One region of the Pseudoduganella sp. R-31 genome, then DNA from elsewhere that is predicted to be linked to it. Evidence: riboswitches for the same ligand, from Rfam matches in the RefSeq annotation. Region 1 holds a riboswitch; each other region holds the start of a gene.

The links. A riboswitch is a leader RNA that binds a small molecule or an ion and turns the genes downstream of it on or off. The one in region 1 is predicted to bind cobalamin.
Region 2: linked by a shared signal. The riboswitch ahead of ACN9MY_RS01730 (TonB-dependent receptor) and the one ahead of ACN9MY_RS30620 (TonB-dependent receptor domain-containing protein) in region 1 are both predicted to bind cobalamin.
Region 3: linked by a shared signal. The riboswitch ahead of ACN9MY_RS01655 (energy-coupling factor ABC transporter permease) and the one ahead of ACN9MY_RS30620 (TonB-dependent receptor domain-containing protein) in region 1 are both predicted to bind cobalamin.
Region 4: linked by a shared signal. The riboswitch ahead of ACN9MY_RS10545 (TonB-dependent receptor) and the one ahead of ACN9MY_RS30620 (TonB-dependent receptor domain-containing protein) in region 1 are both predicted to bind cobalamin.

What each region holds. Positions count from the first base shown of each region.
Region 1 covers NZ_CP183986.1:6,708,311-6,712,262, forward strand. The annotation lists gene cobT (nicotinate-nucleotide--dimethylbenzimidazole phosphoribosyltransferase) at 1-653, shown strand, start outside; gene ACN9MY_RS30610 (adenosylcobinamide-GDP ribazoletransferase) at 660-1,427, shown strand; gene ACN9MY_RS30615 (histidine phosphatase family protein) at 1,418-1,957, shown strand; cobalamin riboswitch at 1,952-2,172, shown strand; gene ACN9MY_RS30620 (TonB-dependent receptor domain-containing protein) at 2,242-3,952, shown strand, end outside.
Region 2 covers NZ_CP183986.1:374,127-378,078, forward strand. The annotation lists gene cobJ (precorrin-3B C(17)-methyltransferase) at 1-748, shown strand, start outside; gene ACN9MY_RS01720 ((2Fe-2S) ferredoxin domain-containing protein) at 745-1,077, shown strand; gene bluB (5,6-dimethylbenzimidazole synthase) at 1,086-1,739, shown strand; cobalamin riboswitch at 1,742-1,968, shown strand; gene ACN9MY_RS01730 (TonB-dependent receptor) at 2,043-3,952, shown strand, end outside.
Region 3 covers NZ_CP183986.1:362,751-366,702, forward strand. The annotation lists gene ACN9MY_RS01645 (enoyl-CoA hydratase-related protein) at 1-387, opposite strand, end outside; gene ACN9MY_RS01650 (LysR family transcriptional regulator) at 476-1,345, shown strand; cobalamin riboswitch at 1,348-1,552, shown strand; gene ACN9MY_RS01655 (energy-coupling factor ABC transporter permease) at 1,678-2,358, shown strand; gene ACN9MY_RS01660 (energy-coupling factor ABC transporter substrate-binding protein) at 2,355-2,708, shown strand; gene cbiQ (cobalt ECF transporter T component CbiQ) at 2,698-3,432, shown strand; gene ACN9MY_RS01670 (energy-coupling factor ABC transporter ATP-binding protein) at 3,429-3,952, shown strand, end outside.
Region 4 covers NZ_CP183986.1:2,302,181-2,306,132, reverse strand. The annotation lists gene ACN9MY_RS10545 (TonB-dependent receptor) at 1-1,290, opposite strand, end outside; cobalamin riboswitch at 1,363-1,558, opposite strand; gene ACN9MY_RS10540 (M1 family metallopeptidase) at 1,643-3,832, shown strand; gene ACN9MY_RS10535 (hypothetical protein) at 3,829-3,952, shown strand, end outside.

The DNA.
Region 1 (3,952 bases):
CCCCAGGTACCGCCAATTTTGCGCAACAGCCGGCCATGTCGGTGCAGCAGTGCATGGAGGCGATCGAGTGCGGCATGGACCTGGTGGCCGAGCTGCCGGGCAATGTGCTGGGCTTCGGCGAAATGGGGATCGGCAATACCACCTCCGCCGCCGCGCTGATGCATCGCCTGACCGGCACTCCGGTCGCCGATTGCGTTGGTGCCGGCACCGGCCTGGCGCCGGAAGGCGTGCTGCACAAGCAGCACGTGATCGAAGCCGCCATGGCCCTGCACGCCGATGCGCAGGGCGGGCTGCAGGCGCTGGCTGCTTTCGGCGGCCTGGAAATTGCGATGATGGTCGGCGCCATGCTGAAGGCAGCCGAACGGCGCATGGTGCTGCTGGTTGACGGCTTTATCGTCACCAGCGCCCTGCTGGTCGCGTCGCGCGTGCAGCCGGCGGTGCTGGATTACTGCGTGTTCTCGCATTGCTCCGACGAGAATGGCCACAAGCGCATGCTGGACTTCCTTGGCGGCCGCCCGCTGCTGAACCTCGGTTTGCGCCTGGGCGAAGGCACAGGCGCCGCGCTGGCCGTGCCGCTGCTGCATGCCGCCGTCAACTTCCTGAACCAGATGGCGACTTTCGAGTCGGCCCAGGTCAGCGAGAAGTCCGAGTAAGCGCCCATGCAGCAGTTGCGCCTGTTCTTCATCGCACTGCAATTCTTCACGCGCCTGCCTATTCCTCGCTGGGTCGGTTTCGAGCCGGCCTGGCTGCACCATGCCTCGCGCTACTTCCCTGCCGTGGGACTGGTGGTGGCGGCGATTGCGGGCGGAGTGTACGCGGCGGCGGCGCTGGTGCTGCCGCCGCTGCTTGCCGTGCTGCTTTCCACGGCCGCCGGCATCTATGCCACCGGAGCCTTCCACGAGGACGGTTTTGCCGATAGCTGCGATGGCCTGGGCGGCGGTCACACGCGCGAGCGCGTGCTGGAGATCATGAAGGATTCGCGCATCGGCGCGTATGGAGCCATCGGCATCGGCCTGATGCTGGCAACCAAGGTGGCGGCGCTGGCCAGCATGCCGAAGCTGGCGGTGCTTGGTGCCCTGCTGGCGGCCCATCCGCTGTCGCGCCTCATGGCCTGTTCGCTGATCTGGCGCATGGAGTATGCGCGCGCGGAGGGCAAGGCCAAGCCGCTGGCGCAGGAAATGCGCGGCGGCGAGTTCGCCATCGCGACGCTGACGGCCGCGCTGCCCGCGGCGGGCGCGCTGGTCGTGGGCTGGCTGCCGCCGGCTGCATTGGGCGCCGGCCTGGCCGGCATGCTGCTGGCGACGCTCTGGCTGGCGCGCAAGTTCCGGCAACGCCTGGGCGGCTATACTGGCGACTGCCTTGGCGCTGTCCAGCAATTGACCGAAGCCGTGTTCTACGTCGCGGCACTGGCCTGCATGTGGAACTGATCCTCGTCCGCCATCCGCAGCCCGATGTCGCGCCCGGCCTGTGCTACGGCAGCAGCGACATTCCGGCAGCAGCGGACGCCCTGGCCGCCGGCCACGCCGCCCTGGCGCCGCAACTGGCCAGCGCCCTCACCCGCGGCTACCGCCTGTACTCCAGCCCCCTGCGGCGCTGCACGGCCCTGGCCTCCCTGCTGGGCGCCTTCACGTCCGACCCGCGCCTGGTGGAAATGGATTTCGGCGCCTGGGAGCTGTGCAGCTGGCCCGACGTCGCGCGCGCCGAGGTCGATGCCTGGGCCGCCGACCTGCTCGATTACCGCCCTGGCGGCGGAGAAACCGTGCGCGAGGTGGCGCGCCGCGTGCAGTCCTTCCTCGATGAGTTGCAGCACGACGCCATTGTCGTCTGCCACGCCGGCACCATGCGCCTGATGGCGGCCATCGCCGCCGGTGAGCCCTTGCAGCAGGCGGCCGCCAGGCCAAACCACATCAAGTATTGCGGGATCCTTCGCTTGTCCTGGCCAGCCAAGTCCGTATAATGGCGGGGTTTTGGTGCCCGCAATCGAATTCTCGAATGCAGTTAAACGGGAAACACGGCGCTGTCCCTGACAGCCAACGTGTGCTGCCCCCGCAACGGTAAGCAAGTGCCGCCTTCAATGTGCGGCAGCGACCTCCCGGCCACTGTGCGCAAGCATGGGAAGGCCAGGCCGCCAGACTTGCCAGCCCGGATACCGGCCAGACCAGGTGGGAACGCGCCCTGCGCCCGTTCCTGTTCATGCCGGCTTACGGGGACGTGGGCCGGCGGCTCGTTACGAAAGTTGTCATGTCCTTTCCCCTTACCCGGCAAGCGGCCATCGCGTCGCTGGCACTGGCCGTTGCCGCACCTGCCGTCGAAGCACAAACCCAGGCTGCCGTACTGAATTCCGTGCTGATCACCGCCACCCGCACGCCGCAAGCAGCACGCGACATCATCAGCGACACGCTCAGCATCGGCCCAGAGGAAATCGCGCGCAGCGGCGCCGGCTCCATCACCGAACTGCTGCAGCGCCAGCGCGGCATCGAAGTGAGCCGCAACGGCGGACCGGGCACCAATGCCAGCGTGTTCCTGCGCGGCTCCAACGGCAACCAGGTCATCGTCCTGATCGACGGCGTACGCATCGGCTCCGCCAGCAGCGGCGCGGCCGCCTGGAATGCCATTCCGCTGTCCGCCGTCGACCATATCGAAGTCGTGTACGGCCCGTTGAGCACCCTGTACGGCGCCGATGCCATCGGCGGCGTGGTGCAGATCTTCACGAAGAATGGCCAGGGCAGCCCGGCGATCGATGCCGGCGTATTGGCAGGCACTTACGGCACCCGATCCGGCACCGCAGGCATTGCCGGCAGCGCCGGCGCCTTCAACTATGCCCTCAGCGCGGGCAAGGAACGCTCCGGCGGCTTCTCCGCCACGCTGCCGGCCAGCTCCAGCTACAACAGCGATGACGACGGCTACGACCGCAAGCACGCCAACGGCCAACTGGCCTGGCAGGTCGCGCCCGGCCACGAGCTGGGCGTGCAGTTCCTGCATAGCGACCAGGAAGCGGATTACGATAGCGGCACCAAGGTGCGCGCCTGGAGCACGCAGAAGCTCGACACCGCCGCGCTTTACTCGCGCAACCGCCTGAGCGACGCCTGGCAGATGACGACGCAAGCCGCGCAATCGCGCGACAAGTCCGGCAGCTTTGCCGCCACCGCCAGCCAGATCGATACCAAGCAGACCCAGTTCAGTTGGCAGAACGATATCGCGCTGGGCACCGACAGCCTGCAGCTGCTGGCCGAACACCGCAAGGAAGAAATCGAATCCAACACCGCCGCCCTGGTGCGTGAGCGCAGCACCACTTCCTGGGCCGCCAGCTACAACATGAAGCGCGGCGACCACCTGCTGGCCGCCGCCGCCCGCAACGACGACAGCTCGCAGTATGGTTCGAAGAGTACCGGCTCGCTGGGCTACGGCTACCGCATCACGCCGGGCCTGCGCGTCAACGCCAGCTACGGCACCAGCTTCCGCGCGCCGACGTTCAATGAGCTGTACTACCCCGGCTACGGCCTGCCGGCCAATCGCCCGGAAGAAGGCCGCAACCGCGAAATAGGCGTCCACTTCGAACAGGGCGGCACAGCGCTGGGCGCCGTGGCATACCGCAACAAGCTGACCGACCTGCTGGTGAACATCGCCCCTTGTCCGCTGCCCGGCTTCCGCCTTGGCTGCGCCTACAACGTCAACCAGGCCACGCTGGAAGGCATCTCCCTGTCGGCACGCCAGCAGCTGGGCAGCAATTTCACGCTGTCCGCGAGCGCCGACCTGCAGAACCCGCAGGACGACATCAGCGGCAAGCTGCTGGTGCGCCGCGCCAAGCGCCACGGCAACCTAGCGCTGGAATATACTGCGGGCAGCCTGAGTACCGGCGCCGAGTGGCAGCTTTCCGGCTACCGTTTCGACGATACGGCCAACCGCAACCGCCTGGGCGGCTACGGCTTGCTGAACCTGTATGCGGCCTGGG
Region 2 (3,952 bases), 460 kb from region 1:
GGCCCTGATTTCGTCCGGCGACGCCGGCGTATACGGCATGGCCGGTCCGACCTACGAAGTGCTGTTCCAGTCCGGCTGGACCCCGGAAGACCCGGTGCAAGTGGAGATCATCCCCGGCGCATCGGCCCTGAACAGCTGCGCGGCCCTGGTCGGCGCACCGCTGACCCACGACTTCTGCGCGATTTCGCTGTCCGACCTGCTGACGCCCTGGCCGACCATTGCCCGCCGCCTGGATGCGGTGGCGATGGCGGACTTCGTTGTGGCGCTGTACAACCCGAAAAGCGGCCGCCGCACACGCCAGATCGTCGAAGCGCAGCGACTGTTCCTGCGCCACCGCCGTGCCGACACACCAGTTGCCATCGTCAAGAGCGCCTACCGCCGCCGCGAAAATATTGTCTTCACCACCCTCGACAGCATGGCCGACGCCGACATTGGCATGCTCAGCACTGTCCTGATTGGCAACAGCAACACCTTCGTGCGCAACGGCCTGATGGTAACGCCGCGCGGCTACGCCAACAAGTACGACATGCAAGAGGGTGGCGCGACGCGCGAAGGTGAGCGTGCAGGCCGTTCCCTGTCGACAGGCCTGCTGGGATGGCTCGATACGCTGCGCGCCGAACACGAAGCCGGTGCCAGCATTGAAGAACTGGCAGCGCAGTACCGACTGCCCGCCGACTATATCCGCGCCACGCTCGACGAGCCGTGGGAAGCCGAGACCAGCACCGAAGCGGAAGGGAGCGAAGCATGAGCGACACCCCGGTAAAACCAAAGATCAGCAGCTACCACCGCCACCTGCTGATTTGCACCGGCCCGCGCTGCACTGCCGACGGCCAGTCGCAGGCCCTGTTCGACAGCCTGGGCGACAAGTTCAAGGCCGCGGGGCTGAATGAGGGCGAGCTGCGCGTGAAACGCAGCCGGGTAAGCTGCTTTGCGGCCTGCAAGGGCGGCCCGATCGTCTGCGTCCAGCCGGACGGCACCTGGTACTACAATGTCACTCCCGAGAACATGGACCGCATCATCGACCAGCACCTGTGCAATGGACAGGCCGTTGAGGAAATCGTGTTCCATCAACAGTGAGAGTAGAAGTGCAAAGCAGTTTTGACCAGGCAGCGATTGATGCCGTTTATCGTGTAATTGCCGAACGGCGCGACGTGCGCCACTTCGTACCTGGTGCAATCGATGAAGACCTCCTCATGCGCCTGTTAGCAGCGGCCCACCAGGCGCCAAGTGTCGGCCTGATGCAGCCCTGGCGCTTCATCCGCATCGAGAGCCCCGAGCTGCGCGAGCAGATGTATCGGCTGGTTGACGAAGAGCGCCGGGCCACCGGCGCCGCTCTTGGCGACCGCAACGAAGAGTTCATGCGGCTGAAGGTCGAAGGCATCCGTGACTGCGGCGAAGTGCTGGTGGCAGCCCTGATGGACCATCGCGAAAAGCACATCTTCGGCCGCCGCACCTTGCCCGAAATGGACCTGGCCTCGGCAGCCTGCGCTATCCAGAACATGTGGCTGGCCGCCCGCGTGGAAGGCCTTGGCATGGGTTGGGTCTCGCTGTTCGACCCGCTCAAGCTGGCTGCCTTGCTGGGCATTCCTGAAGGCGGCAAGCCGGTCGCCATCATCTGCCTCGGGCACGTCGCCGGCTTTTATCCCAAGCCGATGCTGGAACTCGAAGGATGGGCCATGCGCGGCAAGCTGGCCGACCTGGTTTATACCGACAGGTGGCAGGATAACAACAGTGCATAGCGTATAATCGCCGCCGTTTGGTGCCTCGCGCGCGTTCAAGCGTGCAGTTAAACGGGAAACACATGGCCGTGCTGGTTCAGCCGGCAGGCCAGGGTGTGCTGCCCCCGCAACGGTAAGCAAGCATCGTTCTCCAACGAAGGCCGTCTACACAAGCCACTGTGCGCAAGCATGGGAAGGCAAGACGGTTTGCCTTGCCAGCCCGGATACCGGCCAGACAGGTGGTGCACGCATCGGCGACGATGCGCGCGCTGTTCGGTCGCGCTCACGGGGAGGTGGGCGGGATTGCCGATTCAAACATCCATAATGAAAAAGAAACTGATCCCCATGGTCGCGGGGGCCTTGTGCGCTGTCGCGCAGGCACAAGAGCAAGAGACACCAGCCAGGGTGTACGTCGTTGGCCATCACTATGACAATGGCATTCGCACTTCCGACGCTGCCAGCGAAGGAACCATCACTTCGGCACTGATCGCCAACCGGCCTGCATTGCGGCCCGGCGAGATCCTTGAATTCGTGCCGGGCATGATCGTCACCCAGCACAGCGGCGACGGCAAGGCGAACCAGTACTACCTGCGCGGCTTCAACCTGGACCACGGTACCGACTTCGCCACCTTCGTCGACGGCATGCCGGTCAATATGCGCACGCACGGCCACGGCCAGGGCTATACGGACCTGAATTTCCTGATTCCAGAACTGGTTGGCCGCATCCGCTACCGCAAAGGCCCCTATTACGCAGACGAAGGCGATTTTGCATCGGCCGGCGCCGCGCATATGGGCCTGTCTGATAAGCTGAACGAAAATTTTGCATCGCTGACCGTCGGCGCGGATAACTATCGCCGCGGCGTAGTGGCGAATTCCACCGAGGTTGGCAACGGCAACCTGCTGTATGCACTCGATTTCGGCCACAACGACGGCCCTTGGCAGATGCCGGAAGCGTTCCACAAATCGACGGGTGTGCTGCGATACAGTTCGGGCAACAGCGCGGAGCGTTTCAGCATTACCGGCATGGCGTACAAGGCCGGCTGGCACGCGACCAGCCAGATCCCGCTGCGCGCGGTACAGGACGGACGGCTGGATGAATTCGGTGCGGCCGATCCGAGCGACGGCGGCCGCACCGCGCGCTACAGCCTTTCCGCCGAGTGGCGCAAGCGCGCGGGCGACACGCTGACGGAGGCGCACGCCTATCTGGTACGCAACGATCTCTCGCTGTACAACGACGTCACCTATTTCCTCGACGATCCGGTCAACGGCGACCAGGTGCTGCAGACGGAACGCCGCAAGATGACGGGTTTCGACCTGACCCAAACCTGGTTCGGTCAACTCGGCCAACGCTCGATGGAGAACAACATCGGCGTGCAGGGGCGCTTCGACCGCATTGCGCCAGTCGGGCTGTACGCAACGACGCAGCAGCAGGTGCGGCACCCGATCGCCGAATCGCGTGTTACCGAAGCGAGCATGGCCGCATGGTTCCAGAACACAGTGCAGTGGACGGACTGGCTGCGCTCCATTGCCGGCGTCCGCTACGACAGCTACCGCTTCAATGTCGGCAGCTCTATCGCGGAGAACAGCGGGAAGGTGAACGATCACATTGCATCACCCAAGATCTCCCTTGTGCTCGGGCCCTGGAGCAAGACGGAGTTCTTTGTGAACTACGGAGAAGGCTTCCACAGCAACGATGCGCGCGGTACCACGGCACGCCTGTCGCCACGCGAACGCGAGCCTGTCGATCCTGTCACGCCGCTGGTGAAAACGCGCGGTGCGGAAGTCGGCGCCCGCAGCGAGTTCGTGACCGGCCTGCAAAGCTCGGTCGCACTGTGGCGCCTGCGTTCCGGGTCCGAACTGGTATTTTCCGGCGATGCCGGCGACACGGCGCCGAGCCGAGCCAGCAAGCGTTCCGGCGTCGAGTGGAACAATCACTACGCCGCGACCAAGCACCTGCTGCTGGACTTCGACCTGGCCTATTCGCGTGCGCGCTACACCGAGTTCGACGCCGCCGGCGACCGTGTGCCGGGCGCTGTCGAGAAGGTGGCTTCGTTTGGCGCAACGCTGAACGACATCGGCCCATGGTCCGGCGCGTTCCAGCTGCGCTATTTCGGTCCGCGGCCGCTGATGGAGGACAACAGCGTTCGCTCGTCCAGCACGGCTATCGCCTACTTGCGCACCAGCTATCGCTTCGACCGCCGCTGGCAGCTGACGGCCGACGTGTTCAACCTGTT
Region 3 (3,952 bases), 450 kb from region 1:
ATGACCGAGTTTTGCATGGCTGGCTGCGATGCGGATCATGCATGCTTCGGCAAGTTCCAGCCCGCCGCCCAAGGCGTGTCCGTTCAGGGCCGCCACCACGACCTTGCCAAGATTCTCGATGCGGTGCGTGATGTGGACCGCAAGCCTTGCGAATTCGCGTACTTCCAGCGGGGTAGCCTGGCTCAGGTACTTGATGTCGGCGCCGGCGGAGAAGGCTTTGGAGCCGGTGCCGGTAAGTATCACGGCGCCGGCTGCGGAACTGGCGGCCGCCATGTCCAGCATTTCTTCCAGTCGCTGCAAGGTCGGCAGGTCGAGCGCATTCAGCGCATCGGGGCGATTCAATGCAATGACGGCGATGCCGGCGGATTCTCCATACAGGACAGTCATGGCTTGGCTCCGGGAGTTGAGATTAAGGTTAGTATAGGTTTCCAGAATTGGACGTAGTTTTGTGAGTTCAGAAAACAGTTTTCCGAAAATGAAAAACCTTGCCTTCGACTGGAATGAGCTGAAGTTCTTTCTCGCGGTTGCACGAAGCGGCGGCCTTAGCGGCGCTGCTGCGGTACTGGGCACCAGCGCATCCACGGTCTCGCGCCACGTTGACGCGCTGGAGCGCCGCACTGGCCGAAAGCTGTTCTTGCGCCAGCAAAGCGGCTATGCGCTGACCGATGACGGCAGTGAACTGCTGGCGCACGCCGGGCAGGTGGAGCAGGCCATGGCTGCCGCTGCTGCGCCGGGCGATGCGCAGCGCGCAGTGTCCGGCGTGGTGCGGCTGGCGACTACTGAAATGCTGGCGCAATTCCTGGTCGCGCCCAGGCTGGCGGCATTGCGAACGCTGCATCCGGCGCTAAGGGTGGAGCTCGATATCGCCATGGCTGCGGTCAACCTGTCGCGGCGCGAAGCCGACCTGGCGCTGCGCATGGCCGCTCCGGACGATGGAGCAGGCGACTACATCGCAAGGCGTATCGGCAAGGTCGATTTCGCCCTTTACCGCGCAGCCGCTGTTTCGCATGACAGCGGTGACTACATAAGCTGGGACGGCGCCTGGGATGGCCTGCCGATGGCAGCCGCACTGCGCACTGCATTCGACGGCAAACCGCCAGTCCTGGCGTGCAACAGCCTGCCCACGCAGATCGCCGCCGCCCGCTCCGGCGTGGGCGCCGCCATGCTGCCATGTTTCATCGGTGATGCAGAGCCGGCGCTCCAGCGAATGGGGCGACTGGCCACGCCAGTATCGCGCGACCTGTGGCTGGTCTATCACCGCGACCTGAAAGCGAGCCTGCGCGTACAGGCAATGGCAGCCTTCCTGACCGAGATCACAGGCGTTTGCCACGCAAGAGACCTTTAATGTACTATTCGGCAATTGGGTGCGCGCGTCCTGTCCTGGATGCGCGTTAAACGGGAAACCGGTGACGCTGCCATGTGCGGCCACTCCGGTGCAGCCCCCGCTGCTGTAAGCCTGACGAATCCGGAAATACGCCACTGCGCAACGCGCGGGAAGGCCCGGACGAGGATGAAGGCGAGCCAGAATACCGGCCCGATACTGCCAGCACTGTTCTCCGGGGTGAAGGGAAGCCGCTGTCGACCGGCTTCCTGCGTCTTGCCCGCCTGCCCCCTGTCGACCGTCTCCCGATTCTCCCATGAAGGTGCTCCCATAGACCATTCGACGGGAGGTTTCGAATGCACATCATGGAAGGTTTCCTGCCGCCCGCGCATGCGCTTGGCTGGGCAGCCGTATCCGCTCCTTTCCTGGCCTGGGGCCTGCGCAGCATGGCGCGCGGCTTGCAGGCGCACCCCGAGCGGCGCATGCTGCTTGGCGTTGCTTCGGCCTTCGCTTTCCTCCTGTCTGCGCTGAAGCTGCCGTCCGTGACGGGAAGCTGTTCGCATCCGACCGGCGTCGGGCTTGGCGCGCTGCTGTTCGGTCCTGCGGCGATGGTGCCGGTCGGCTTTGTCGTGCTGCTGTTCCAGGCCTTGCTGCTGGCCCACGGCGGCTTGACCACGCTGGGCGCGAACGTGTTCTCCATGGCGATCGTCGGGCCCTTCGTTTCCTATGGCGTATTCCGCTCCACGGCGGCCCTCGGGCTATCGCGCGCGGTCGCGGTGTTCGCGGCCGCCTGTATCGGCGACCTGGCAACTTACCTGACCACTTCTGCACAGCTGGCCTGGGCCTTTCCTGATCCGATCGGTGGTATCAGCGCTTCGTTCGCCAAGTTCGCCGGTATCTTCGCGTTGACACAACTGCCGATCGCTATCAGCGAAGGCTTGCTGACCGTACTGGTGGTGAATGCGATGGCGCGCTTCAATGCGCACGAGCTGCGCCTGCTGCCGGTGATGGCGCATGTGAAGGAGAAGTCGGCATGAAGGCGCGTACTGGCTTGATCTGGGCGGCCATCATCCTGTTGACCGTTTTGCCGCTGTGGTTTGCAGACATGCCGCCGGCGGAGCCGGGCGGCGCGGCGCCAGCAGCATTCAGCGGAGCGGATTCGCGCGCGCAACAGGCGATTGGCATCATCGCACCACACTACAAACCCTGGTTTGCACCGCTGTTCGAACCGCCGAGCGGAGAGATCGCGTCGCTGCTGTTCGCGCTGCAAGCTGCGATCGGCGCGGGCGTGATCGGTTTCTGGCTCGGCACATCGATGGCGCGCGAGCGCGAACAACGTTGCGCACAGGGGGATTCGGTGCCGGAGCAGGATTCCCATGCGGATTGACGCCGCAGCCTACGCCTCGCGCTGGCAGGCCGTCGCTCCAGGCGCGAAGGGCCTGTTCGCGCTGGCCGGCATCGCTGCCGCCTGGCTCGCCCGCAGCCTTGACACGCTGGCCGTGCTCGCGCTGCTCTCCATGTTCGCCACGCTGGCCGGGGCGCGCGTGCCAATCCGGACCTACTTTGCCGTAGCGGTAGCGCCGGTCGGCTTCCTTTTGCTGTCCTGCCTGACAATGCTGGTCACGCCTGACGGCGGGGGCGGCTGGCGGTGGGCGCCTGGGCTCTCGCCGGCAGTCGGGTACATTGCCCTGCGCTCGATCGCCGCGCTGGCCGCCGTACTCGGGCTGGTGCTGACCACGCCGATGCCGGACCTGTTGATGTTGCTGCGCCGCCTGCGCGTACCCGAACTGCTGCTGGACCTGATGGCGCTGTGCTACCGCATGCTGTTCGTGCTGCGCCAGGCATGGGACGAAGGCAGTACCGCGCAAGCTGCGCGCCTGGGACATGGCGGCTGGCGCCAACACTGGCGGTCGATAGGGTTGCTGACGGGCCAGATGGCACTACAGGTATGGCAGCGCGCGTCGGCACTGCAAATGGCGGCCGATGCGCGCGCCTTCGAGGGCAGCCTGCGCCACTTGCCGGCCTCCTTCCCGCATGCGCGACGCCAGCTTGCCCTATCCTTGCTGGCGAGCGTGCTGCTGCTGGCATTTTCCCTGCGTGACAGGCTATGACGCCTTTGATCGAACTCGAAGCAGTGGAGCACGCGTTTGCCGACGGCAGCCCAGGCCTGCGCGGCTGCACGTTGTCGCTTGGGCGCGGACGCCGTCACGCGCTGCTCGGCGCGAACGGCGCCGGCAAGACCACGCTCCTGCTGCACCTGAACGCTTTGCTGCGCCCTACCGTGGGCCGCTTGCGCTGGCACGGCAACGAGTACGACTACAGCCGCAGTGGGCTGGCCTCGTTGCGCAGCCGGGTCGGCCTTGTGTTCCAGAATCCTGACCGCCAGCTAATCTCGGCACTGGTCGAGGAGGATGTGGCGTTTGGGCCGCTGAACCTCGGCCTCGACGACGCCACGGTACGCACTCGCGCCGCGGATGCGCTCGATGCCGTAGGCCTGGCCGGCTTTGCGCGCCGTCCCGTGCACCACCTGAGCTTCGGCCAGAAGAAGCGCGTCTGCATTGCCGGCGTGCTGGCCATGCAGCCCGAAGTCCTGCTGCTGGACGAACCGATGGCGGGCCTGGACTCGCCGAT
Region 4 (3,952 bases), 2.4 Mb from region 1:
GCCAATCTTGGCCCACGCTGTCAGGCCCGGCGCGGCAAGCATGCTGCCCTGCACTTCCCAGGCGTTGTTGGCTTGCTTCACGCTGTAGGTGGCGGTGGTGAATGGCACTGGATCGATCGAATCCTTGTCGAACAGTTCGCGGCGCACGCCGGCGGCCAGGCGGAATTGCTGCGGGCCGGAGAACTTCATTTCGTCGCGCAGGTAGAAAGCCTTGCTGCGCTGGCTGGCGTCGGCGGCGGAGAAGGACGCGGTGGTGACGCGGTTCCAGCGGCCGAAGTCAAAGCCGGCGACCAGTTCATTCAGCATGCCGTCGAACTGGCCAAGGTGGCGCACGCGCGGCGAGAACTGGGTCTGCTTCGTGTCGTAGGCGGAGCTGGAAACGCCCCATGGACTGAAGTAAGTGGCTTCCGCTTCCTTCTTGCGATGCGACAGCTCCGCAGCCAGGTCGAAAGCGCCTACCTTGTGCTCCCAGGCGGCGGTATAGCGGTCGCTATCGAGCTTGCCGAAATCGTTCGGGGTCAGGGTCTGGCGCGGATTGGCGTTGAATTGCGCTTCCGTCAGGCTGCCGGCGAAGCGCTGGTCCTGGCGCGCGATGTCGGCACGCAGCGAGAAGCTGCCCACGCCGGTGCTGAACTTCACGCCGCCGTTAAGGCGCGACTGCTTGAATTCATTGTTGTCGCGGTAGTTGTCGGAGCGCTGGTGGCCGGCCGACGCGTCGAAGGCAAAGCCGTCGAAGCCCTGTGCCACGCTGGCGCGCACCTCGCCGCTGTCAAACTGGCCCAGCTCAGTGAACATATTGCCGCTGCGCTCGCCGGCTTGCGGGCGCTTGGTGGTGATCTGGATCACGCCGCCGGTGGCGCCTTCGCCATACAGCACGCTGGCGCCGCCGCGCATGATGTCGATGCGCTCCACCATGTCGATCGGAATGGTGGACAGGGTTGCGCTGGACAGCTCGTTTTCGTTCAGGCGCACGCCATCCAGCACAATCACCACGTTCTGGTCGCTGTTGGTGCCGAAGCCACGCAGGTCGAGGCCGAAGTCGGGGCTGCCGGTCAGGCTCTGGCGGCCGTACACGCCGCCGATCTTGCGGATCGCCTGGTTGACGTCGGACACGCCGGCGCGGCGGATGTCGGCCGCGGTGATGGTGGTGGCGCCGATCGGCAGCAGCGACGGATCGCTGGCGAAGCGGGAGCCGGAAACGACAACGGTGTTCGATTGGGCTTGGGCCGCTGCGGCAAAGCACAGGGCAACCGCTGCGGCAACGGCGCAGCGCGAAGTGATGAAGGTCATGGCAAATCAGTAGAAAGAGTATCCGCCTGCGTCCCCGCAGCCGGAATCCACAGAAGACGAACCCTGCGCGGGCGCGCTTCCACCTCCCTGGCCGGTATCCGGGCTGGCAAGACTGACCGGGCCACCTTCCTGCAGCAGCAGTGGCTAATTGGCGCGGCCTGCCGTCTCAATGACGGCGCTTGCGTACCGTTGCGGGGGCAGCACATTGCGTTTCCCGTTTAACTGCCTCCACGAACAGGAGGCGGGCACCAAGGCGCCGCCATTATACGCCGGTTAAAGTTGGCATAAAAGTTTGGCAATCGGCCGCCACCCGGGCTATATTTTGGTGTTGCAAAAAACCCAATGGAGTCTTATGCGCATCACTCACCTTTTGGCCGCGGCCGCCCTGTTGGGCGGGGTCGCGGTCCAGGCCAGCCTGTGGGCCGGTGGCGCGACGTCCGCCACCGTGCCGGAAGCCGGTAGCGGCATCGCACTGGCGCCAGCCAAGGCGGCCGCCGTCATGCAGCCCAGCGCTCCCGGCGCCTGGGGCGGCATCCGCACCGGCCAGGAGGCCACGTTGTCCGACCGCGTGGTGGACTACCAGATCGAAGCCAGCCTGGATCCGGTCAAGCACACCATCGACGGCAAGCAGCGCCTGACCTGGCGCAACCGCAGCGCCGAACCGGTGCGCAGCGTCTACCTGCACCTGTACCTGAATGCCTTCCAGAACGGCTACAGCACCTTCCACACCGAGGAGCGCAAAACCGGCAGCGGCATTCGCAACAGCGCCCTGAGCAAAGATGGAGAATGGGGCTACACGGAATTGCGCAGCGTGCAGCAAGGCGGCGCCAAGGTGCCGTGGACTTTCGTGCATCCCGACGGCGGCCCGGCGGCCGACCAGACCGTGGTGCGCCTTGACCTGCCGCAGGCTGTCGCAGCGGGCGCCAGCACCACGCTCGATATCGCCTTTTTCGACCAGCTTCCGCGCGTGATGGCGCGCAGCGGCTACTTCGACAGCTTCCACCTGGTGGCGCAATGGTTCCCCAAGATCGCCGTGCTGGAACTGCCGGGCGAACGGGGCGCCACCGCGGTGCGCTGGAACGCGCATGAATACCACGCGGAATCCGAGTATTACGCGGACTTTGGCAGCTATGACGTCAAGCTCACCGTCCCCAGGGAATATACCGTGGGAGCCACCGGCGAACTGCAGGGCGCACCGCAGGAAAAGGACGGCAAGCTGACCCACCATTTCGTGCAGGGCGACGTGCACGATTTCGCGTGGACCGCCGACAAGCGCACTGCGGCACCGCTGACCGGCACCTGGACCGGGCCCGGCAGCCCGCAAGTGAAGATCACCGTGCTTTATCCGCCGGAATTCGCATCCAACGCGGCGCCTGCCTTGCAGGCCACCAAGGATTCGCTGGACTACTTCTCGAAGACCCTCGGCCCCTATCCATACAAGACCGTGACGGTGGTCATTCCTCCGCATAACGCCAGCGAAGCGGGCGGCATGGAGTACCCCACCTTCTTCACTGTCGACAACTTCGCCGGCCTGAAGCCGGGCACGTTCGCATCGGCGGCGCTGGATTTCGTCACCATTCACGAATTCGGCCATGGCTACTTCTACGGCATCCTCGCCAGCAACGAGTTCGAAGAGCCGATGCTGGACGAAGGCCTGAACGAGTACTGGAACCAGCGCATGCTGCGCGATACGGGCCGCAAGGCCTACCTCACGACGCCGTTCCTGCGAGCGATCGGATTTGCGCCCACCATCAAGGGCTTCGAGTTCGAACGCCAGGGCACGCCGCGCGACGAGCCCTCCGATCCGCTGGGCCAGAATGCCTATACCCGCCTGCAAGGCATTGGCCCGGTGTACTCGCGCACCACCCTGGTCATGCATGACCTGGAAGCGCAGCTGGGCAAGGAAACCATGGAGCGCGCCTTCAAGGAGTATTACCGCCGCTGGAAATTCCGCCACCCAAGCGTGGCTGATTTCCGTGAGACGCTGGCAGAAGTCAGCGGCCAGCGCCAGCTGGTGGAAACCGTCTTCGCGCAGCAGGTCTACGCCACCACGCGCGTGGATGACCGCATTTCCTCCTTCAGCAGCGACGAGGTGCTGCCACTGCCGGGCCGGCAAATGAAGGGCGGCAAGCTTGCCGACTTGAGCGAAGAGCAGGTCGACCAGCACGTCGAACAGCTGCGCGATGCATGGGAAAAGGCCAACCCGGAAGCCAAGCCGGGCACCGGCCCGTTCCCCTACCTGACACGGGTCACCGTGCGCCGGCGCGGCGCCGATGTCTTGCAAACACTGGTGGTCACCTTCGCCGATGGCACCAAGGAGACCGTGTTCTGGGGCGGCGAACAGCGCTGGCATACCTACGAGTGGACCAAGCCCGTGAAAGCGGTATCCGCCCAGCTCGACCCTGAGGGCAAACACCTGCTCGACGTCAGCAAGCTCGATGACAGCCGCACCCTGAAGAAGGACGGCAGCGCGTCGCGCCGCTGGACCTTCGACCTGGCCGCCATCATCCAGACCCTGCTCTCTTTCATCGCCACTGTATGAAGCTGACAACCAACCTCAAACACGCCGCCCGCGCCGCCCTGCAATGGCGCCTGATGCTGATCTGGCTGATCGCCATGCTGCTGCCGACAGCCCTGCTGGCCCTGCCCATCTGGAATAGCC